DNA from 3 places in the Paenibacillus rhizolycopersici genome. Region 2 is predicted to be linked to each of the others. Evidence: riboswitches for the same ligand, from Rfam matches in the RefSeq annotation. Region 2 holds a riboswitch; each other region holds the start of a gene.
What was found. A riboswitch is a leader RNA that binds a small molecule or an ion and turns the genes downstream of it on or off. The one in region 2 is predicted to bind cobalamin.
Positions count from the first base shown of each region.

Region 1: another riboswitch for cobalamin. It lies ahead of IM700_RS02275 (ABC transporter substrate-binding protein); the one in region 2 lies ahead of IM700_RS02485 (anaerobic ribonucleoside triphosphate reductase).
Region 3: another riboswitch for cobalamin. It lies ahead of metE (5-methyltetrahydropteroyltriglutamate--homocysteine S-methyltransferase); the one in region 2 lies ahead of IM700_RS02485 (anaerobic ribonucleoside triphosphate reductase).

Region 1 covers NZ_JADCNN020000001.1:520,720-528,448, reverse strand. Annotated here, with positions in the region: gene cobU (bifunctional adenosylcobinamide kinase/adenosylcobinamide-phosphate guanylyltransferase) at 1-582, opposite strand, end outside; gene cobT (nicotinate-nucleotide--dimethylbenzimidazole phosphoribosyltransferase) at 579-1,667, opposite strand; gene IM700_RS02285 (ABC transporter ATP-binding protein) at 1,746-2,537, opposite strand; gene IM700_RS02280 (FecCD family ABC transporter permease) at 2,534-3,583, opposite strand; gene IM700_RS02275 (ABC transporter substrate-binding protein) at 3,580-4,587, opposite strand; cobalamin riboswitch at 4,830-5,039, opposite strand; gene IM700_RS02270 (methyl-accepting chemotaxis protein) at 5,127-6,704, opposite strand; gene IM700_RS02265 (nucleotidyltransferase domain-containing protein) at 6,963-7,729, shown strand, end outside.
Region 2 covers NZ_JADCNN020000002.1:27,649-35,377, reverse strand. Annotated here, with positions in the region: gene IM700_RS02495 (ribonucleoside-diphosphate reductase subunit alpha) at 1-2,078, opposite strand, end outside; gene nrdG (anaerobic ribonucleoside-triphosphate reductase activating protein) at 2,307-2,825, opposite strand; gene IM700_RS02485 (anaerobic ribonucleoside triphosphate reductase) at 2,822-4,798, opposite strand; cobalamin riboswitch at 4,977-5,227, opposite strand; gene IM700_RS02480 (MTH1187 family thiamine-binding protein) at 5,722-6,021, shown strand; tRNA gene IM700_RS02475 (tRNA-Thr) at 6,093-6,165, shown strand; gene IM700_RS02470 (HD domain-containing protein) at 6,260-6,898, opposite strand; gene IM700_RS02465 (hypothetical protein) at 7,166-7,729, shown strand, end outside.
Region 3 covers NZ_JADCNN020000013.1:8,432-16,160, forward strand. Annotated here, with positions in the region: gene IM700_RS14630 (metal-sulfur cluster assembly factor) at 15-314, opposite strand; gene IM700_RS14635 (heme-copper oxidase family protein) at 341-1,582, opposite strand; gene IM700_RS14640 (DUF2249 domain-containing protein) at 1,596-2,129, opposite strand; gene IM700_RS14645 (multicopper oxidase domain-containing protein) at 2,174-3,172, opposite strand; cobalamin riboswitch at 3,375-3,572, shown strand; gene metE (5-methyltetrahydropteroyltriglutamate--homocysteine S-methyltransferase) at 3,730-6,015, shown strand; gene IM700_RS14655 (FMN-dependent NADH-azoreductase) at 6,140-6,766, shown strand; gene IM700_RS14660 (MgtC/SapB family protein) at 6,925-7,638, shown strand.

The sequences.
Region 1 (7,729 bases), on a different contig from region 2:
CTCCCGGCTTTTCAATTCGATGGGGATTCCGGCAGTGACCAGAAAGACCTGATCCGAAATTGACGCTATTGTCCGGTTCAGCAGCCCTGCCCAATCCCGGTATTGCCGACCTAACGGATACTCGGGTACGATGCCGCTGCCCACCTCGTTGGTCACCATCACCAGCGTACCGGGGAAGTCTTCGATTGCGGCGATCAGCTGCTCGATTTCTCGCGCCAGCACGCTGTCGGAGGTATCCTGTCCATCGCCTGCGCCCAGGAGCACGTTCGACAGCCACAGGGTCAGACAGTCGACCAGCACGATCGGGCTAGCGACCTCCGATGCCGATTTCTCTCCTGTTATAACGGGCTGCTCACTCAGCTCGTACAGCAGATTGGCCAGACCAAGCGGCGCTTCATGTGTTGTCCAGGCAAACCCGCTTTGCTCCCGCTGGAGACGGTGCAGGTTGATCCGGGCTTTCATCTCATCGTCAAACGCTTGCGCCGTCGCAACATACCCGGCCGATTTTGCCTGTTTCATCACCCAGCGTTCGGCGAACGTGCTTTTGCCGCTGCGGGCGCCGCCGGTCACCAGGATCTTCATCGTGCGATCTCCCCGTTATCCCCGCCATGCCCGCCATCTGCGACGCCTGCGCTCTCAAACGTCGCCATCTCGGCCACGATGCGGCAAGCCGCGTCGATGAGATGCAGCGCAAGCACGCCGCCCGTGCCTTCACCCAGCCGCATGTCCAACTCCAGCATCGGGTTCAGCCCGAGCTCCTGCAGGAGCGCGCGGTGTCCCTGCTCGTGAGAGACGTGCGAAGCGATCAGAAACCCGGCTGACTCCGGCTTCATGCGCACCGCGAGCAACGCAGCGACGGTCGAAATAAATCCGTCGATCACAACCGGGCAGCGCTGGGCGGCGGCCCCCAGGATAACGCCGGTTAATCCCGCGATTTCAAGTCCGCCCACCTTAGCCAGCACATCCAGCGGATCGTCCGCATTGGGGCGATTTGCTTCCAGCGCCCGCTCCACGACGGCGATCTTATGCCGCAGCCGTTCATCGTTGACTCCGGTCCCGCGTCCAACGCTTTGCTGCGGCACAACTCCAGTCAGACTGCTCATGATCGCGGCGCTAGCTGTGGTGTTGCCGATGCCCATCTCCCCGGTAACGAACAGTCGAACGCCTTGGGACACCGCGTCATCGACGACTTGAGCCCCCACTCGGATAGCGGCTTCGGCTTCTTCTCGGCTCATCGCCGGTCCAATGGCCATGTTCCCGGTTCCGTAACGCAGCTTCCGCTGAACAAGAGACGGATGCGACAACTCTGCATTAACCCCGATATCCACGCAAACGACGTCAGCCGAAGCTTGACGCGCCAGCACATTCACCGCCGCACCTCCAGCCAAAAAGTTGTGTACCATCTGCGGAGTCACTTCGGCCGGAAATGCGCTGACCCCTTCCTCACAGACGCCGTGATCCGCCGCCATGACGATCACTGAACGTTTCCGGAACGCGGGTTGGACCTCTCCCGTGATGCCCGCCAGCTTCACGGCCAATCCTTCCAGCTTCCCGAGACTCCCCGGAGGTTTCGTCAAACGGTCCACATGGGCGCGGGCCGCCGCCATCGCGACTTCGTCCAGCGGGGTTATCGCTTGTGTCAGTTGTCCTATTGAATCGTATCCCATCATGCATTCCCCTTTCATTATTACGCATCTTACGCATCAGCGTTCTTGCACTTCTCACGCCGCCATAGCAGCCGGTACTCACGACCGTTCCCGACGCAGCAGCAGCAGCTGCGGAACGTTTGAGTCCGGATGAGGCACTTGATGTGCCTGAACCCCAAACACCTCGGCGACCAGCTCCGGCGACAAAATATTCTCCGGCGCCCCCTGATCCACGATCCGACCTCCGCTCATGACAAGAAGATGGCTGCAAAACAACGCAGCCAAATTCAGATCATGCATGACCGAAACGACAGTTAGCCCCGCTTCTCGCTGCCAATCGGCGACCATCTCCATAAACTGCATCTGGTAGCGCAAGTCCAAATAGGTCGTTGGTTCATCAAGCAGCACCAGCTCGGGCTGCTGGGCCATCACTTTCCCGAGCGCTACCCGCTGCCGCTGCCCCCCACTCAGCACGCCCAGCGGACGATGCTCGAGCTCCTTCAAGTCAAGGCGCTCCATAATGCCGTCGATGAGGCGGCGGCCGGCCACCGCCCCTCCTATCTCCCTGCCGCGCCAGTCCTGATGGGCGAATCGGCCCATCTCTACGACCTCGCGAACCGTGAACGCGACGGACGGAAGCCCGTCCTGTTGGAGAACGGCGACTTTACGCGACAGTTCCTTGCGGGAGTAGGCCGTCAACGGACGCCCCTCCAGCGCAATCGCGCCGGAATCCGGTTGTTCCACACCTGAGATTAGGTTCAGGAGGGTCGTTTTGCCGCTGCCGTTTGGACCGATCAATCCCCAAAACTCGCAGCGGCCGACCCGCCAATCCACTTCGTTCAGCACTTCGAGGCGACCAAACGCCTTCGCAACTCCCCGCACCTCGATCAACGCAGCTCCTCCTCTCTCTGCTTTTTCTTCCGGTACAGCAGATACCCAAAGAAAGGCGCTCCCACAAACGCGGTGACGATGCCCAGCGGAATTTCTGTAGGGGCCAGCAGAGAGCGGGCGGCCAGGTCGCTCCACATCATGAATATCCCCCCACCTAGCGCGGACAGCGGGATGATTAGGCGGTAATTCGGTCCGGTGATCAGTCGGATCATATGCGGAACGACCAGACCTACGAATCCGATCACCCCGGACACCGACACCGCAGCTGCCGTCATCAGCGTGGCGACGAGCAACACGGCCAGTTTGGTCCGTTCCACAGCCATCCCGGAGTGGGAAGCCTGACGTTCACCAAGAGCCAGCAGGTTCAAATGCTTGGCCCGGCTCCACAGGAACAGGGCCCCCACCAGCAAATACGGCAAAAGGATGGCCGTATACGACCATCCGCGCAAGCTCAAACTGCCCATCGTCCAATAATAAATCTCATTGATTGTTTTTTTCGACATCGCCGTTAAAAAGGACACGACCGCCCCTAGAAAAGACTGCATCACGACGCCGGACAAGACCAGGCTTTCGATGGGCAGCTTCCCGTTCTCCCGGGCCAGCCAGATCACGATCCATAACGTAACCGCCCCGGTCACGAAGGCGATCATCGGCAACGTAAAGATGCCAAGCAACGAAAACTGCCATCCGAAAAAAATCAGCACAGCCGCACCGATCGCCGAACCTGACGATACCCCTAACGTAAAGGGATCCGCCAGCGGGTTGCGCAGCACGCCTTGAAAGCCTGCGCCCGCCACGGCGAGCGAAGCGCCAACCAACATCCCGAGCAGCACGCGAGGCAAGCGAACCTGCACGACGATTTGCTCTGCCGCAGCGCCCCAGTCCGGCGTAATCAAGCGGCCAAGACCCGGGAGCCGATGCAGCAGGATGGCCGCAATATCCCCTGCCGGAACATAGACAGAGCCAATGCCGATGCAGAACAGCAACGTCACCGCTAGCAGAACGAGTCCCGCCGCCCCATATCCGGCTAATCTGCCGCGCGTCATGGCTGGATCAAATCCGGATGAATCGCTTTGGCGACTTCGATTAGCCCTTGTGTCACGCGAGGACCTGTACGACTAAGCAGATTATCGTCCATAGCAATGATCCGATTCTCCTTCACAGCCGATATTTGGTCCCAGCCGGAACGGCCTTTGATGATGTCAGCCAACGTCTTGTTGTTCTCGTCAATTACGCTTTTTGCATACAAAATGACATCCGGGTTCGCTTGAATAATCTGCTCTTCATTAATCTCGGACCATCCCTCAACCTCGGAAGCAACGTTGATGCCGCCCGATAACGTGATCATTTCATCCATAAATTCACCTTTACCGACTGTCCAGCCTGGGGAAAACTCGATGTACACCTTTTTCTTCTGATCCTCGCTCAGCGAACCCACCGCATCAGTAACGGTTTGGACCTCCTGCTTCATCTTCCCGACCACTTCGTCCGCTTCGGCCTGGTGATTCGTGATTTTGCCAATCGTTTGAATATGCTCCATAACCGCATCGATCGTTTTCGGATTGGATTGGAACACTTGAAGTCCCATATCCGTCAGGCTTTTGACCGTCGCCTCATCAATGAGACTAGCTGCCAAAATGAGATCCGGCTGCGCCGCCACGATCGCTTCAACGTTCACCTGGAATCCGCCCATCCGCGGTTTGTCCTTCACCGCTTCCGGATAGTCGTCCAAATCGGATACGCCGGCGACTTGTTCATTAAGCCCAAGAGCAAACAGCACTTCCGTCTCTGACGGCGCCAGCGAAACCATTCGTTCCGGCGCTGCGTCAAACGTGAACTCCTTGCCGGTGGAATCCGTTACGGTATAGGGATAAGTCGTCTCCTGTGCGGCTGGTTGATTCGCTTCAGCATTTGTTCCCGCGTTTTGCGTCTGCTGTGTCGCCTCCGCAGCGTTCCCCGTTCCTTGATTCACTGCGTTGTTACCGCAGGCAGCCAGCACCAGCAGCAAGGCCAACAAGCCCAAGCTTGCGATTCGTTTCCAGTTCTTCATCTCCAAATCTCCCCTTTTTGTTCATTCCAGTTGGTAAAGAATCGCCTCGTGCTTCAGCGGTACGTTGTGCAGCCGGATTTCAAGTCCAGCCGAACACCATCCCGGCAACAAAGAAAAACCCCTATCCTAGCGGATGGGGTTACGTCTACAAAGTCATGCCGCGCGCCGACGAAGTGGAGAGCTCCACAGTCTGGCGCCAAGCCATGATACTCTTGGCAGAACGTTATCCTTTCCTCGAAGGACCGTCTTGATTTCCCGTGGCAGGTCTCCTGACTTCCAGGTATCGACGAAAGCTCGCCTTCCCATCTCCCTCGCGGGCGACAGTGGCATCGTGAGCTCGTCCCTGTTTACAGTGGCGGGACCGTGCCGGATTTGCACCGGCTTCCCTTTTAACCCGAAGCGGCACGGCGTTCTTCACCGCTGCTTCAGGACCTACGGGCACAATTTGTACGCTTGTCTTAAGGCTTTCTTCTCTATTGGATTATAGGGGAAAAGCGGGAAACTGACAATATCTAATCCGCTTCGTCATGTCTTCGACTTCACTCCAGAGACAAATCCGCTCCCAGGACGCCAATCGCTTCGCCGCCCCGACGGATGGGCACGGCAAGCGTCATGCACCGTCGTTTCGTAATCGCTGAGATATACGCCTCGGAGACGACCGTTTCCCCGGCAAAAGCACGGCGGAACCATTCCCGACCTTTGGCGTTCAGCAAACCAGCCTCCGGGATGGACACGACAAAGGATCCGTCCTCACGGTTTGACCAAGCTGCTTCAAGTCCCGGTTCCGCGGCCAATAGCTCCTCCAGAGCGGCTCGGTGTCCAGCCGGTTCCATCGCCAGGAACCGCGGCTGATCGGCTGCCTTAAGCAGCTTCCGGGCATAGGCCTGTCCCAACGCCACCGCTTCCTCGCCTCCGGCGGCCAAATCCGTCCCCGAATGCACGGAGTTAAGCGAAACCATCAGTTCGCCTTGCGCCCGGTCGAGCCCCACGACTACGGTCTGCAGCTTGGAAATATGCTCCCGTTCGGACTCCATTCGAGACAGCGCCCCCTCCACATGGATGATGCTTCGATTCAGTGCTTCATGCACCTCACCCAGCATGGCTTCCATGTTACGCGTCAGCTCGGCTTGCTCCCGGCTTCGCTGCCCTGTCTCGGCAACCAGTCCATTCACTCCGGCCACTTCCTCCGCGATGAAACGAATATCCTCACCCATTCGCTTCATCAGGGAAATGCCCTCCAGCGCCGAGTCCCGGCCGCCTTTCAGCGTGGACTTCACGCGGTCCACATCCGCGGCAATCTGCCGGAACAACGGAGCAGAGCGGCTGATCGCTTCGGTGCTTTGGTCCGCCAGCTGACGCATACGTACGGCTACCACGTCGAAACCTTTGCCTTGAGCCCCCAAACGGGCCGCTTCAATGGATGCGTTCAGCGCCAGCAAAGCCACCTCCCCGGCGATCTCTTCCAAACTCCGGTACAGCGCGCCCAACTTCCGCGTATTCCCCTCCAATTCCTCCATCGGCCCGGCAATCGATTCCTGGGAATCGGCCAACGAACGGATCGTGCCATCCGCCGCTTCAAGCGCCCCAGCCATGCGCACCGCTTCGGCCCGGGTGTGCTCGCTGCGGCTTAGGAGATGCTCTGCGGCGTCATGGATTTGGGAAGCCGATGCGGCAACCTCCTCCATCGCAGCGAGGCTCTCCTGCACCTGTTCCAGTGAGCGCTCGCTGCTGTGCTTTAGCTTCAAATCCTCCTCCGCCGCCGTGTCGGCCAACCTGTGCAGTTGCTCAAGGCTCCCGCCTACTTCGCCGACCGCCGCCTGCAACCGATCCGCCGCCACCAGCGACTCATTGAAGACCGTTGTCCAATCGGTCTCCTTCCGCACGGGTTCATCCGCACTCGCCGCAACGGACTTGCCTCCCAGCAGTCCCCCCCACGGCGCAGTCCCCCGGCTGGTTCCCGACGGCAGCAGGGAATAACCCAAGCAGAGGAGCGTCAATAGCGCAAGAGCCGTGATATACCATGGCGTCTTCGCTACTACCACACAAACTGCGAGAAGAACTGCCAATCCCACGCCAAGCCAAACGGCGTTTCTTCCTAACCAACGAAGTTGATTCATGTCCCCACCCCTATGTGTAAACTTTGCTAACATTATAAAATAGGACTGGAGTCATAAAAAGGAAAAAGTTAGGAGTTTCGAGACAGGGTGCAAATAATCGACGGATTTCTATAAATAGAACGTTCATTTTAAGAACGTTGTGTCTGGCGTACCCGATTTATTTCTGGTAAATTGATCAATGATTTGCGGCATACTCAATATATATGATATTTTATAATAATACCCTTTTGATGGGTCACAATCTAAGGAGTGCTTATCATGAAGTTACCTTTACACAATCAATTCATACAGGAAGCCATTGAGTATGTGAGTCAAGATCAACGAATAATAGGTCTTCTCGCAGGTGGATCCATGATGTACGGGGAAATGGATGAGTATAGTGATCTGGACTTAATCATTGTGTACAATTCTGCTTTTCGAAGCGAGATCATGGAACAACGCCACTTAATTGCCGAAAGACTGGGTAACTTACTTTCAGCATTTACAGGCGAACACGTCGGGGAGCCTAGATTGCTTATATGTTTATATGGCCCACCTCTTCTTCATGTCGACCTGAAATTTGTCCAACTGGATGAGCTTGAATCCCGAATTGAGAATCCTTTGATTCTTTGGGAGAGAGGTGCTGCTATAACATCTATCATTAGTAAAACAAGTCCGTCTTTCCCAATCCCTCATCCTCAATGGATTGAAGACCGTTTCTGGGTATGGGTGCATTACTGCGCTACAAAATTAGGAAGAGGCGAATTGTTCGAATTAATCGATACTATAACATTTATGCGGAATGCAGTGTTGGGGCCGCTGGTACTCATTAGCAACGGCCATCTCCCGAGAGGAGTTCGAAAGCTAGAAAAACACGCGCTCGAGGAAGTAGAAGAATTAAAAGGAACCATTCCCATCCACAGCTTTGAGAGTTGCTACCTCGCTCTAAAAAATACAATCAAAATGTATCAACGGCTACGTCAAGTTTCGGAAATTTCACCGAGGAGCGAAGCGGAACGCATCACAATTGAGTTTCTTGAAGGAAT
Region 2 (7,729 bases):
GGTGCCGGGTTAGCGATCTTGTACGTCGTCTTCTCCTCATAGGAGAGCAGCTCATACAACGGATCGATGCTGGCGGTGGAGCCGGCGATGATCGAGGTCGAGCCGTTTGGCGCGATGGCGAACATCCAGGCGTTACGGACGCCGTTCAAGCTCACTTCCTTCTGCAGCGCGCGCCACTGTTCGGTCGTTACGTATTTGCCTTCGCGCGTGCCGTCCGTGTAGTTCCGAGCTTCAAAGTAATGCCCCGTTTCCCAGTCGGAACCGGCAAACTTCGGATATTTCCCTTTTTCTATGGCAAGCTCCATGCTGGATTTGACCAGCAGGTAGTTGATTTTCTCATATAGCGCATCGTTGTACTCCACGGCCTCCTTGGATTCCCAACGGATGCCCTCGAGCGCGAGCAGATGGTGCAAGCCAAACGTGCCAAGGCCAATTGCCCGATATTGACTGTTCGTGTATTGCGCCTGCAGCACTTCGATATTGTTGATATCGATGACGTTGTCCAGCATCCGCGTCTGGATCGGTACGAGCCGCTCCAGCACGCCAGCCGGCACCGCGCGGGCCAGGTGGATCGAGTTCAGGTTGCAGACGACGAAGTCGCCCGGAATTTTGGACACGACGATCCGGGTTTGCCCGTCCTTCGTTACCAGTTCCTCTTGCTCGACGACCGTCGGCGATTGGTTCTGCATGATTTCCGTACACAGGTTGGAGGAGTAAACCATCCCGTGCGTGCGGTTCGGGTTCGCTCGGTTGACCGTATCGCGATAGAACATGTAAGGCGTACCGGTCTCCAACTGTGATTTCAAAATCCGCTTCATGATATCGATCGCCGGCATCGTGATGCGCGAGAGGGTAGGGTGGGCGACGGCTTCGGCGTATTTTTCGCGGAAGCTGCCCTTTCCGAACTCCTCATCATAGAAGTCCTCCAGACCCAACGGACGTCCGTTCTCATCCTTCCAGCCCATCGTCTTCTTCACTTCATGCGGGCAGAATAGATTCCATTCGCCGCGAGCTTCTACCGCCTCCATGAACAGGTCAGGCAGGCAAACGCCGTGGAAAACGTCATGCGCGCGCATCCGCTCGTCCCCGTTGTTCAGCTTCAAGTCGAGGAAGGCGAGAATATCCTTGTGGAAAACGTCCAGATAAACCGCGATCGCGCCTTTCCGCGTTCCGAGTTGGTCGACGCTGACGGCGGTGTTGTTCAACTGGCGGATCCAAGGGATGACGCCGGAGCTGGTATTTTTATGGCCGCGGATATCGGAGCCGCGAGCGCGGACTTTGCCGAGGTAGACGCCGATGCCGCCGCCCATTTTGCTCAGTCGAGCCACGTCGGTGTTGGAGTCGAAGATGCCCTCAAGGGAATCGTCTACGGTATCGATAAAGCAGCTGGAGAGCTGACCGGCGACTTTTTTACCGGCATTGGACATGGTTGGGGTTGCGGCGGTCATATAAATGTTGCTCATCGCCCAATACGCTTCCTTCACCAATTCCAGGCGTTTCTCTTCCGGCTCCTTGTGCATCAGGTACATCGCGATGACCATATAGCGCTCCTGCGGCAGCTCCATCGTCCGTCCGTCGAAATCGGTGGCGAGGTAACGCTCGGTCAGCGTCAGTAGGCCAATGTAGTCGAACAGCAAATCGCAGGAAGGGTCGATCGTGCGGCCCAGCTCTTCAATTTGCTCTTTCGTGTAGCACTCGAGCAGCTCTTCGCGGTAGATGCCCAGCTTGCACAGCTCGGAGATGAGGTGGTGGAACGATCCGTACGGCTCCTCGGGGTAAGCTTTGTAACGGCGGTTGACCGCTGCTTTTTTATAAAGGGAAGTGAGCAGGGAACGGGCAGCCGCAAATTTCCAATCCGGTTCGTCTTTGCTGACGAGCTCCAGGGCGGACATCGTAAAGGCATTGCTGATCTCTTCGCCGTTCACTTCGTCGCGACGGAGCTTGGCATTCACGCCGCGTAATAGGCGTTCTTTATCGAGGTTATGTAATCCTTGCAAAATACGGTCGGCATAGACGCCAAGGCGCTCGCCGTCAAACGCAAGTTGTCGGTTGTTTGGTTTGGTCACTAGAGTGGGCATGAGAGGAATCCTCGCTTTCGTGAAATAAGTTGGAATGAATGCTGCAGTCCGCCTGTGTTTACCGCAAATCTTGAATTTTCAAATTGCAGATAACGGGTGAAAAAAGGGGGCGCAAGGGTACTCGCGCTCCGTGATGAATGTTGTCAAACTGTGACAAAGGTCACAGGCTTTTAATTATACCAGAAACTTCTATTGTTCGTGATCAAAAAGTCAGCTTTTTAGATGTACCTAGAAAGAGAACATGGACTCCCATAATACGGGCTTTCCCTGCCGCAGGCTTTGCTGAATATCGACCAGCCGCTGGTTGGAGCTCCCGCGATAGAGGAGGGAAGGGTCGCGAAGCTCTTCTACGAATCTTCCGTCAACCAGCACCTCGCAGCGCCTTAGCAGCTCGTATTCAGGTGAGCCAGAGCGTTCTATGATTTCTTCGTAGGTATAACCGCTGTAAATCCAAATCGACACAGGCCCTGTCTCCGCAACCAGTCGGTCGATAAACCCGCTGACTTCAGCGGCGGAGAAGAAAGGGTCCCCGCCAAGGATCGATAAGCCGCTTAGCAGGGGGTTATTTTTAACGTCATGAATGATTTCGGCTTCGCGTTCCAAAGTAAACGGTTCGCCGTAATCGAAGTTCCAGGTCTTCGGGCTGAAGCAGCCCTTGCAATAATGACGGCAACCGCTGATAAAAATCGCCGCCCTCAAGCCTTCGCCTTCATTAATAGATTCGGGATAGTAGCCGCAAAGATTCATACGTCGTGTTTGACCCGGTCGCGCACTTCCGCTTGTTTGGCTGCATTAAACCGCGTTTGGAAATCGCCGGTCAGGTAGCCCGTCACCCGGCGCAAGCGGCGGATATGCACATCGTTCTCATGCCTGCCGCAGGAAGGGCAGGTTGCCCCGATAATCCCTTCGAAGCCGCAAGCCGAGCACCGGTCGATCGGATGGTTGATGCTGAAATAGCTGACCTGCTGCTGCAGGGCGAATTGCACGATTTTCAGGAACGCTGCCGGGTTGCTGCGGGCATTGCCGTTTAGCTCGATATAAGAGATCGCACCCGCGTTGCAAAGCCCGTGAAACTTGGCTTCCAGTTCAATTTTTCGCGCGGCACTGAGGTTGTAGTAGACCGGGATATGAAATGAATTCGTGTAGTAATCGCGATCCACGACTCCGGGTATCGGGCCGTATACCGCACGGTCCCGTTTAGTGAATTTGCCGGACAGGCCCTCCGCCGGGGTGGCGAACAACGTGATGTTCAGATTATGGATTTCGCTTTGGCGGTCGCAATAGTCGCGCATGTAGGCGATCAAATCATACGCTTTCTGATACACCGCTTCGTCTTCGCCGTGGTGTTTGCCGTACATGGCCTTCATGCATTCGGCCAAGCCGATGAATCCAATGGACAAGCTACCGTGTTTGAGCAGATCGCCAACCGCGTCGTCCGGTGCCAGCGCCTCGCCGCCCTCCCAGACCCCTTCACGCATCATGAAATCCGAAGCCTTCGCCTTCTGAGAGGCTTGGATGTTGAAACGGTGCAGCAGTCCCTCCAGCGCGATATCCATATAATGCGTCAGCTCCCGGTAGAAGCCGCGCTCATCGGCCTCCTTGCGATGGCCCAATTCGATCCCGTGCTCAAGGCCTATTTTGACGAGGTTTAGCGTATTAAAGGATAGATTTCCTTTGCCGGACAGATGGTTCCGTCCGAAACGGTCGGCCAGCACCCGGGTGCGGCAGCCCATCGTAGCGAATTCCGTATCCGGATTCGTCGGATCGTAATACATCAGGTTCAGCGGGGCATCCAGGTTGGCGAAATTCGGATACAGCCGTTTGGCTGAGCATTCCGCCGCTTTCAGGAACAGGGAGTAGTTCGGTTCCCCTGGATTTTGATTGATCCCTTGCTTGCATTTGAAAATCTGAATCGGAAAAATCGGCGTCTCCCCGCTGCCTAGCCCACGCATGGTCGCGGTGAGCAGGGAGCTGATTACCAGCTGTCCTTCCGGCGAGGTGCAGGTTCCGTAGTTAATACTGGTGAACGGGATTTGTCCGCCGGCCCGGCTCGACATGGTGTTTAGGTTATGGACCAGGCTCTCGGCCGCCTGCAGCGTTTCGCTTTCGGTTTCCTTTAACGCATATTTGAAGGCTTTCGGATACCCGTCTCGGAGGTCGCTGCGGCTCATGGCAATGTCGCCCAACTCGGCGCTGGCATCGCCTTCCTCAAAGTAATCCAACCCTTTGCGGAAGTACTTGGCGAATGATTTGGCCACGTACGGGGCGAGATCGAAGTCCAGTTTGTTCGCGGATACGCCGCCGTATTGGGAGTTTTGCTGGGATTGAAAAATGATCGCCACCAGCGCCATCGCCGTCATGATGGAGGATGGCGGGCGTACGCTGCCGTTCCCGGTATTGAAGCCTTCGCGCAGCAGCTTATCGAAAGGGATAAAGATGCAGTTGGTTGTGCCGATGGCGTATTGGTCCAGATCGTGGACGTAGACAATATTGTCCTGGATGGCTTGGACCAAGCGGGCCGGCATCACGAAATGGTTTGCGTACCATTTAGCATACTCGCTTCCGAATTTACTCATCTTGCCGGAGAAGCTCTCCCCGTTCAAATTGGCGTTCTCACGCAGCACCTCGAGATTTCGACTGTGCACGATTTCCTCGCCTAATTGAATGACTTCATCCAGCAAGGTGTCTCGGCCGGTATACGTCTGGTTTAGCAATGCCATAACAAAGTTCTCCTCCCGATAAACTGAGTTTTTACTTCATATAAAAGGGCATGTCCAACCCGACGAGGGTGGACATGCCCGAATGCGCTGCATCATAACGATCACGTTGGGCATAGAAATAGAAGCCCTAAGGTTCAGCGGCAAGCGGACACCATCCCTGTTCCTCGCAGGTTTTCCGTCGGTGTCTTCCAAACGGGCAGGTCTCCTGGCTTTCGGGTCATTGCTGACGCCTTCCCGCAGCTTTAGAATCAAGCCGCAGTGGCATAAAGGTCAGACGAACGGCTGGGCCTTCAAGACGATTCGATGAACGTTTCGTCTCTAGCGCCTAGCTACCGATTACAGTGGCGGGACCGCAGCGGCTTTGCACCGCACTTCCCTTTTAAGGTCCGGAGGCTTGTCCGCCGGATCACCCGTTCACACTATATTTTGTTGCGTTGATCTAAGGATAGCCCAAGATGTTGTGTTTGTAAACCGAATTTTTACCATGTAAATGACCTGAAAACGTCGTGAAAATCTCCAGTCCTTATAACGATGCGGAGAGTGGGGGACGAGGGAGAATTGTGAACATTTATGAATGGGACTGAGGAACTAGGAGGATGGTTGGGGGGCGGCAACTGTTTTTCGAACGGTGTTGGCTAACGGACTGAGAAGTCGTTATTTCTGCAATTTCTGACGAATAAGAAATCTAACGGACCCCAAGGCCCTTATTTGGTGCGAAGACGTATAAATGGGGCAGATTCTAGGCAAATAGCGGCTCCAAGGTCCGTTAGAAAGCGAAGTTCGGATTCCCGGGACAAATAAGGTCACTACAGTCCGTTAGAGATCGGTTGATCTTCAAGTGCAAGGATGGGTAGAATGGAGGTAGGTTGAATAACAAGCTCGTGATTGAAAACAAAACCACTACCAGAAAGAAGGGATCGATTATGGCCATCGCTGAAGTAACCGTCATTCCGATCGGAACGGGTAGCACCAGCCTGAGCGCTTATGTCGCTGAGTTGCATCGGGTGCTGGAGAAGCAGACGGGAATTACGTTTACCCTAACCTCAATGAGTACGATTATTGAAGGGCCGTTGGACGACGTGTTCGCCGCCATTCGTGCCATCCATGAAGCGCCGTTCCAGTCGGGTGCCGGCCGCGTGTCGACGTCGATCAAGATCGACGACCGCCGCGACAAAGCCAGCTCCTCGGAGCAGAAGCTGCGCTCCGTTCGCGAGAAATTGTAATTACCAAGCATTGGCGCTTGCATTATTTTGAAAACGAGTTATAATAATTTTTGTTCGCTAAAAACGAACTTGCTGGTGTAGCTCAGCTGGTAGAGCAACGCATTCGTAATGCGTAGGTCGGGGGTTCGAATCCCTTCACCAGCATCCTTAATGCAAGTGGAAACGCGCCCTCCGAGGTTTCGGGGGGCGCGTTTTTGCGATTAAAGTCAAACTTCTGCCGGAAAGTTACTCAATCCCCTTATTCCTCCCACTTGGAGTGAAGGACATGATGGCAAAAGTTCGGGCGTTGATAGCCCGGAAGAAACATCTCGCACACATCGGCGTTCATCGTACCGTATGTCGTTTCCGGTTTGTGCTTGAAGCCTTCCCAGAATGCATGCAAGATGTTGTGTTTGAACTGGTCGCGAGGAAAAGCTTCGACGACTTGCTTCCGCACTTCTGCCGGAATGAAATCAAAGTTCTTCCCGACGACGTCATAACCGACGCCGAAATTCATCAGAGCCGCCTCGGTTTCCATGTATTCCACGATTCCGACGGTGGTGTGCAGGGCAACCGCATTCCATACCAATCGAATGGATTCTTCCGGAATGCCGCGGCTTCTCAGAAAGTCGCGGGCCGCATTCGCCCCATCGACCTCAAAGCGTTTGTCCGGGCTTCGGAAGGCGGGTGTCAAGCCGAGATCGTGGAAGAGCGAGCTGATATAAAGCAACTCGGCATCGTATTTGACTTGACTCGAATTCCCCTTCATCGCCGCAAACAGAAAGACGCGGTTCGAGTGGTTCCACAAAAGGTCGTCGCCGTGATCGCGCAATAATTCGGCAGCTTCTACGGCTAGTTTGCTATCTGGAATTTTGATATCCGCGATGAAATTTGTCATCTAAAACTTCCCCTTTCGTCATTTAAGCGCATTGTATGACTGTTGCTTCGGCTTCTTTATAAGCTATCTGTAAAAAAGGCCAACGGATCCATTTGCATTGTATTTGAAGGTTTCCTTAGCAATAATGATATTATCCATATCATCTTAGCCATTTGCTCATTATTGGTTCCTCCAGTTTTATTTTGTTTAGTACATCCTAGAAGACATCTGAAGGATCGTATTTGTGACAGAAAGTATTTTTAGAAGTTGGAGGAGAGGGAGAGATCGGTGAAAACAAATTTCTGGGTCATCCTAGTGAGCTGTCTATTTGGAGGATCGTGCAGCTTAATGATCGGGGGTATCATTTTTTCACGGCATCAAGATGGCTCTGTTATTCCTAGGGTTATCACCCTAATTGTTATTGTCATAGTCTATTATTACTTCCTACGTTGGCGGCATGAGAAAGTGAATACAGATATGGTTCTTCTCAATATAACCTTGTTCGTTCTCTTCCTGTTTATATCTCCATTTCTGATGACCAGTCTAAACAAGCTCGTCTCATTGCCTTTCCCAAGTCAAATAAACAACACTGTCGAGGAAATCACAACAATCTTAGAACAGAAGCAGCTTCCGTTTGAAATCGATATCAAGGAGAGCAAAAAGCAAACCTATAAATACGGTGTAAGAGTAACGATAATATTGGTAAAGACCCAGCAGGGGGAGTTACTAAAAAGTGAAATCGACACGTTATTAAGAAGTTTGCCGACTAAAGAGTTACATATTACTTTCTATAGCAGAAATAGGGAAACGTTTCTAGGGATTGTGATCAATAAGGAGAAATCGATTGTAGGT
Region 3 (7,729 bases), on a different contig from region 2:
AGCTTAGTCCGTCCTCAAAAGTACCCCAACTGCTCCTTCGCCGCCTCCGACATGTGTTCCGGTGACCAGCGCGGTTCCCACACGATATCGACCTCCGGATTCTGGATTCCGAGCTGATCGCTGAGCACCCAGCGAACCCCGCCGACGATCGTATCATGCATCGGGCAACCTGGCGTTGTTAAGGTCATTTGGATGTATACTTGGCCTTCTTCTTCCCGAATATCGTAAACCAGCCCAAGATCAACGATATTGACTCCCAGCTCGGGATCATAAACTTCACGTAGACTTTCGCGGATTTGATCAATTCTACTCATGGATAGTACCTCCGTTTATATTGTCATTAATGAGCAAAAACCAGCGCAATCAATGCGATGTACGCCACCGAAACCATCGACAGCACGGCACCACCGGCGGCGATGACAACCTGCGACCCGAGGACCAGGCCGACGAGAACCGTTAAATTGGCGCATAGGATCAAGGTCAAGCCCAGATTCGCTTTCCGCTCATCAAGCAGATCGGCCAACAGCGGCGTTCCCGGGCGGCCGGCTTGTTTACCGTATTTGTGGGTCCACCACAGGAACGGCACGATCTTGGACATGTATCCAAGTACGGTGAACGAAACCCAGCAACCGAGATAAACCCAACCGACCGTGAGCACGGTACGGCTGTCCAGCAAGTGATCGGGGGATACGAGCGCCCGTATTGCAAACACTACGGCAAAAATCGCAAAGATTTGGCTCCCCGTTACCGTCCACTCAATGCCTGCACCGGGGCTGCGCTTATGCCGTTTGCTGCGAATTTGCAGCAGATGGACGTTAAAGCTTAATACGGCCAAGACGATTAACAGCAGCGCAGCGACTTTGTAGCCTGTCGGCAATCCGAACAGGAAAGAGGTCGCTCCCAGCAAGACGCCCGCGTTCCAGAAACCTAGGACGACGTACTCTAGGCGGGTCGGATAATCATGGGACAAATAAAACATCGGTAATAACTTATAGCTGAATCCGGTAATCAAAAGCCCGAACCAGCCCAAAGTGCCCAGCCAGATGTGAGTGCCAAACAGATTTTCGTGCAAGTTGTTATAAAGACCGGTAGCGAAGTTAATCCCCATCGCCATACCGGATAAACCCGTGAGCAGCAGATACAGGACCGCGCAAGCCGTACTGATCGTGATCGCGTTCCACGTTCCGGCTCGCCGCAGCGTAGCGGCCATGTTCCAGACGAACAGGACGATGCCCGAGAACGCAACGGTCGCAAAACCGCCGATCCAATACGTATCGCCTTGAATGAAGCCAAACAGCAGTCCGAACAGCCCTACGGAAAACAGCGCGTAATGAATATACCCAAGACGCTCGCTGTATAAGTTGGACTGCAGGATCACATTAATCAATTGATAGACAGCCCCCATGGCCAGCATGGTCGCCCATCCCAGTACGAACAGATGGACCTGGAACCAGCCGGCCGGGCCTCGAATGTCATCACCGAGCCAGCCCGTGAGAGACATGAAAGAAGTGGCGTGAAACAGGACGAATCCGAAGATCCCCGTAACGATAAATAGAAAGGGCAAGCGGGACATGGCCGGCATCAGGTTCACCTCCTTAAGGTTTGCGGATTTGGACTTTAGCGGTTCCGTCCGGTTGTTCTTCTACCGTGTAGGTACAGCCCAAGCTGTTTAATTCTTCGATCAAAAATACCGGTACCCGATCATTATGAATGTGCACCTCGTCGCCCGGTTTGCAGCGATCCAAGGCGGCTAGCGTTCGCACCATCGGCTGCGGAGGTTCGAGTCCGCGGTTGTCAAGTTCAATGAGGTTGGAGGAGCGTTCGACCGACGCGTTCTGCGCCTTTGAGGCTACCTTAGCCTCATCGACGGTCTCCAACCAGGATTTATTTTTCTTATGGACAAACGTTGTTATCCAATGTTCCTTGTCGTGCATGACCGATTGGCCGACGAGCCCCTTCATCTTCAGAAAGCCAAGCAATGGCGTGGGTTTGAAGGTGGCGTGCAATACGAAGATATCGTCTTTCCCCAGCGTTTTTACGGTGTCCATGATCATCTGGAACGGCTCCATTTTACTCTTGAGCTGCTCCCGGACGTCCAATTCAACGATTTTGGCATCTTGTCGTTCCATTGAGCTTCACCTCTTTCATCAGATTGCAATCGGGTTATCGTTTCTTAATGGCTCATCGCCGGTGCTCCATTATCCTTGCCATCTCGAGTCACCCGCAGGATAGCGGTAGCCCCCAAATAAGCGTCGTTCAGTTGATGGGTTAAAATCGGATAATCGCCTTCTTCTGTGACGGTAAACTCGACAACTGCACCTCCACCCGCCGGAAGCAACACGGTTTGCATGCCGTACAGCTCGTTCTTTGGGTTACCATCCAGATAGACGTGATCAAAGGTGGTGCCGACCACATGGAAGGAAGATACATGGTTGGGGCCCACATTCACAACGTAAAGCCGAACCTTATCGCCAATCTTGGCGAGGAAGGGATGTTCTTTTAGCGTGTGGTCATCGCCGTTAAATACGACATATTCCGGATCGCCTTGTTGGAAAGCATCCATATCGTTCTCCGCGTACCATTCGCTTTGGACGATCGTATATTCCTGATCGATATCCGCATCCGTAGGGTAACCGTCCTTCGGTTCGACGATGATCATCCCATACATTCCGTTGGCTACGTGAAGCAGCACTGGACTTACTCCGCAATGGTACATGAACACGCCGGGTGTATCGGCAGGATAGGTAAACGTTCCTTGCTCGTCGGGCATCACCTCGACGAACTTCTGGCTGGGAGCGGCATGGACGGCGTGAAAATCCATCGAATGCGGCATATCAGGGTCTAAATTGTTGAGCGTAAATTCCAGTTGATCGCCTTGCTTTACGCGCAATACCGGGCCAGGTGCCGTGCCGTTAAACGTCCAGGCATTATAGGTGACGCCTTCCGAGATCTCAATGTCGGTTCGTTGAGCGGTCATCTCGATGTGTACGGTATTCCCCTCGCGATGGACGACCGGCTCGACTGGCGGATGATTGATATGCGGCGCTTCCTCATGAGGAGCTGCTTCACGGACTGGAGGCTCCTCTGAAGGGAACGCAAACCAGGCGGCTGCGATCATGACCAGACCGGACAAACCTAGTAAGGACCACTTCAGAATGTTCCGAGATTTCATGAGTCATTCCTCTTTCTGTCGTTTATGTGTAAGCCCATGGCATTCTTGTTTGATTAGTTTCATCGTACGATGGGTTTGGGAGTCGAATTGTGATATTAATCACTTGAAAGTTGTCGAAAATGTTGTCATAAATATTTAAATTCCGATGTGTTTGGTATTGTATTCGCCTGGGACATCAAGTAAGATGGGAGGTATATTCCAACCGAATATCGCGGAAATAGGTGTTCCGGCCTTGCTTGGCCGGAGCTTAAAAGGGAAGTCCGGTGCAATGCCGGCGCGGTCCCGCCACTGTAACGGAGGAGTCGGATGCATCGAATGCCACTGGTGATCAAGTCACCGGGAAGGCCGCATCCGGCGATGATGCCGAAGCCAGGAGACCTGCCTATTTCAACGGCACTGCTGTACCTACGGGAGATAGGGAGGTGTTAAAGATGCAAGCCATCGAACAAATGATCGAAGGTCCTCTTTAGCCTATGTTGCTATCGGGGACCTTTTTTGTGTTGCAAACTATGGGTGTCATCAAGCCAAACGATGAGGAGGAAATCAACTTGGGGAACATGAACATAGTTAGCGGAAATCTGGGATATCCCAGAATCGGCGGACAACGGGAATGGAAGAAGCAAATTGAAGCCTATTGGGCAGGGAAAATTGCAGAGTTAGAGCTGCATGATCGATTGACGGAAATTCGGATGGGTCATCTTCGTTTACAGCGGGATCGGGGGATTGACGTAATCCCGGTCGGTGATTTTACCTATTACGACCACGTATTAGACACTGCGACGATGTTCGGACTGATACCGGAGCGGTTTGATTGGAACAGCGACAAATTGCCACTGGATCTATATTTCGCCATTGCTCGAGGGAACGACCAGGCGGCGGCTAGCGAGATGACGAAGTGGTTTAATACCAACTACCACTATATCGTGCCTGAACTGGGGTTCAGGGAACCGCAGGTGGTCGTCAATCGGCCGCTTATGGCTTATTTGGAAGCCAAACAGGAGCTGGGCATAGAAGGTAGACCCGTGGTGCTGGGGTTGTTCACCTTGTTGAAATTGTCTAAAGGGGAGACCGCAGGCCAAGTCGATGGCTGGATCGAAAAATTGCTGCCCCTATATGTACAGGTATTACGGGAGTTGGAAGCGGCTGGCGCCACATGGGTGCAAATGGACGAACCGGCTTTGGCCGTCTCTCTAACCGAAGAGGACGTTCGCCGGCTTGACTTGATTTATCGGACGATCGCCCGGGAAGTCCCTGATCTGCGGATCATGCTGCAAACGTATTTCGATGCCGTCGAAAGGTACGATTCGCTTGCAGAACTGCCGGTGCATGGTTTGGGACTGGATTTTGTGCACGGCCGGGACGGGAACCTGGAGGCACTGCGTCGATACGGATTTCCTGCAGGCAAGACACTTGGTGCAGGGCTTATCGATGGACGGAATATTTGGCGTACAGATTTAGACGAAACGCTAAGCCTGTTGAAAGAGATTTCTATGTTAGCCGGAGAACCGGGGTTGATCGTGCAGCCTTCCTGCAGCTTGCAGCACGTCCCGGTATCCGTGGCGGGCGAAGAGCGCTTATCCCCGGTGTTACGCGAGGCACTGGCGTTTGCCGAGCAGAAGCTGGAGGAGCTAACGAGCTTGTGCAAGGCGGCAAGCAGTGAGGGACCCGAACCGGTGCAGTTCGCGGAGAACCGCCGTGCACTGGCCGCACTCGCCGCAGATCCGGCCCGGAGCCGTGTTGCGGTGCGGGCGGCGGCGGTGCAGGCTGCTGTAGCCCCGGCGGAGCGAACTAGCGAGTTTGCACAGCGGCGGCTCTTACAGCAGGCGACATGGCGGCTTCCGTTCCTGCCCACAACGACGATTGGCAGTTTCCCGCAGACCGCCGAGGTTCGGGCTGCCCGGCAGAAATGGCGGAAAGGCGAGTGGGACCAGGATAGATATGAGGAGTTCATCCGAACGGAAGTCCGCAAATGGGTCGAGATCCAGGAGGAACTTGGGCTTGATGTGTTGGTGCACGGCGAGTTTGAACGCACCGATATGGTGGAATTTTTCGGTGAGAAGCTGCCGGGCTTTGCATTTACGCAGGGGGGCTGGGTTCAGTCTTACGGTACGCGTTGCGTCAAGCCGCCTGTGATCTACGGGGATGTCGAGTTCGCCAAGCCGATGACCGTCAAGGAAACCGCCTATGCCCAAAGCCTGACGGCTAAGCCGGTTAAAGGGATGCTAACGGGACCGATCACGATCTTGAACTGGTCATTTGTTCGAAGCGATCTATCCCGGGAGCAGGTCGCCTATCAAATTGCTTTAGCCTTACGTAAGGAGGTCGAAGCGTTAGAGCAGGCCGGTATCGGGATGATCCAGGTGGACGAGCCCGCCTTGCGCGAAGGTCTCCCCCTCAAGAGGAAGGATTGGTCGAACTATCTGGACTGGGCGGTAAAAGCGTTCCGGGTGACTACCTCCTCGGTCTTGGATACAACGCAAATTCATACGCATATGTGCTACTGCGAATTTGAAGATATCCTGGAGGAGATCCGAGCGTTGGACGCCGATGTCATTTCGATCGAAACCTCACGCAGCCATGGCGAGTTGATTCACAGCTTTGAGAAGCAGACGTACCCGCTCGGGATTGGCCTTGGCGTTTACGACATCCATAGCCCGCGTGTACCAACCGAAGCCGAGATGGTCTCTTTGATCGAGCGCGCGCTTCAAGTGCTGGACCCGGGATTGTTTTGGATCAACCCAGATTGCGGATTAAAAACCAGAGGGCAAGAGGAGACCGTCGCCTCCCTGCGGCAAATGACAGTGGCTGCTGAACAGGTTCGCAAAAAATACAAGCAACTGTAATTGACAAATGATTAGTTACCCTTTATCATAACTATTGTTCGATTAGTTACAGTTTATTTTAAAGTAACTATGAAAAAGAAAGAAGATAACAATAGAGAACATGAATAATGGAGGGAAACTAGATATGTCTAAAGTTTTATTCGTGAAAGCCAATAATCGCCCGGCGGATCAATCCGCCACTGTGAAGCTGTACGAAAGCTTCCTGCAAACCTACAAAGAAACGCATCCCTCGGATGTCGTTACTGAGTTAAACCTGTTCGAGGTTAACCTGCCGTATTATGATCTGGATATGTTGAACGGACTGTTCAAAGTCGGCAAAGGAATGCCAACTACGCCAGAGGAGCAACAAGCCGCCGAAGTGGCCAATGCTTACTTGGAGCAGTTCTTGCAAGCCGATAAAGTCGTGTTTGCGTTCCCGCTGTGGAACTTCACCATTCCGGCGCAGCTGTTGACGTACCTGTTCTACCTGAACCAAGCCGGCAAAACGTTCAAATACACCGAACAAGGTCCGGTTGGCCTGGTTGGCGATAAGAAGGTCGCTTTGCTGCAAGCACGCGGCGGCGTTTATTCCGAAGGTCCAATGACCGCGCTGGAAATGTCCCTGAACTATGTGAAGAACACGCTGGCCTTCTGGGGGATTAACGATCCGGAAGCCGTAGTTGTTGAGGGACACAACCAATTCCCGGACCGTGCCGAGGAAATCATCCAGGACGGCGTAAAACGCGCAGCCGAGCTGGCAGCGAAGTTCTAATTTCACGATCTTGCCTAAAAAGAAGTCTGAGCCGTTTCATTGACGGTTCAGACTTCTTTTGCGTTTCATTGCCCGCCTAGGCGGAATTAATCCATTTGCGCCGGCTTACCGAATACAATTATACTCACCTTATATAATTGAAGGAGTTGCGACGCATCATGTACAACGAATTGGAAATGGTTTTAAAGTTATGTTTGGCCCTATTGTTTGGTTTGTTTATCGGAATCGACCGGCAATTGAAACAGAAACCGCTGGGGATCAAAACGAGTATGGTCATCTGTATCGCCAGTTGCCTGGTGACGATCGTATCGATTGAAGCCTTCGCCAAATTCGCCGGCCCGGATCATCCGAACATGGACCCCATGCGGCTGGCCGCGCAAATCGTCAGCGGGATTGGTTTCCTGGGGGCTGGAGCGATTCTGCGCCGGAGCAATGAGGGGATTTCCGGCCTCACCTCTGCGGCGATGATTTGGGCTGCATCGGGAATCGGGATCGCTATCGGGACCGGATTTTATCTGGAAGCCGGGCTAACGGTCATTTTGCTGATCCTCTCGGTGAATTTCGTCCCCTACGTTATTAAATGGATTGGACCCTATAAACTGAACCAACGCGACGTATCCATCAAAATTGTCATGGAGGATCACGGAAACGTGACGGAGTTGATCCGCATTATCGAGCGTAAGGACAACAAGGGGCGGAAGGCCAAAGCGAACCAACACCGGATCCGACGTCTGAAAATCAAGGATCTGGAGGAAGGACGTCAACGGGTGGATATGGTGATTACCGCATCGGAGAAGGAGTATACGACGGAGCTTTATCATTTTCTGCGTACGATCGACCATGTCATCAGCGTTGAAGTGGAAAATCTATAGTCTCTTTGCACGTTTGGTTTAACTTCAGTTTACATTCCCAATGTAGTCTTTTCCTAGGGCCAGCGCTTTCGGCTCATCTTGCTTCAGATAG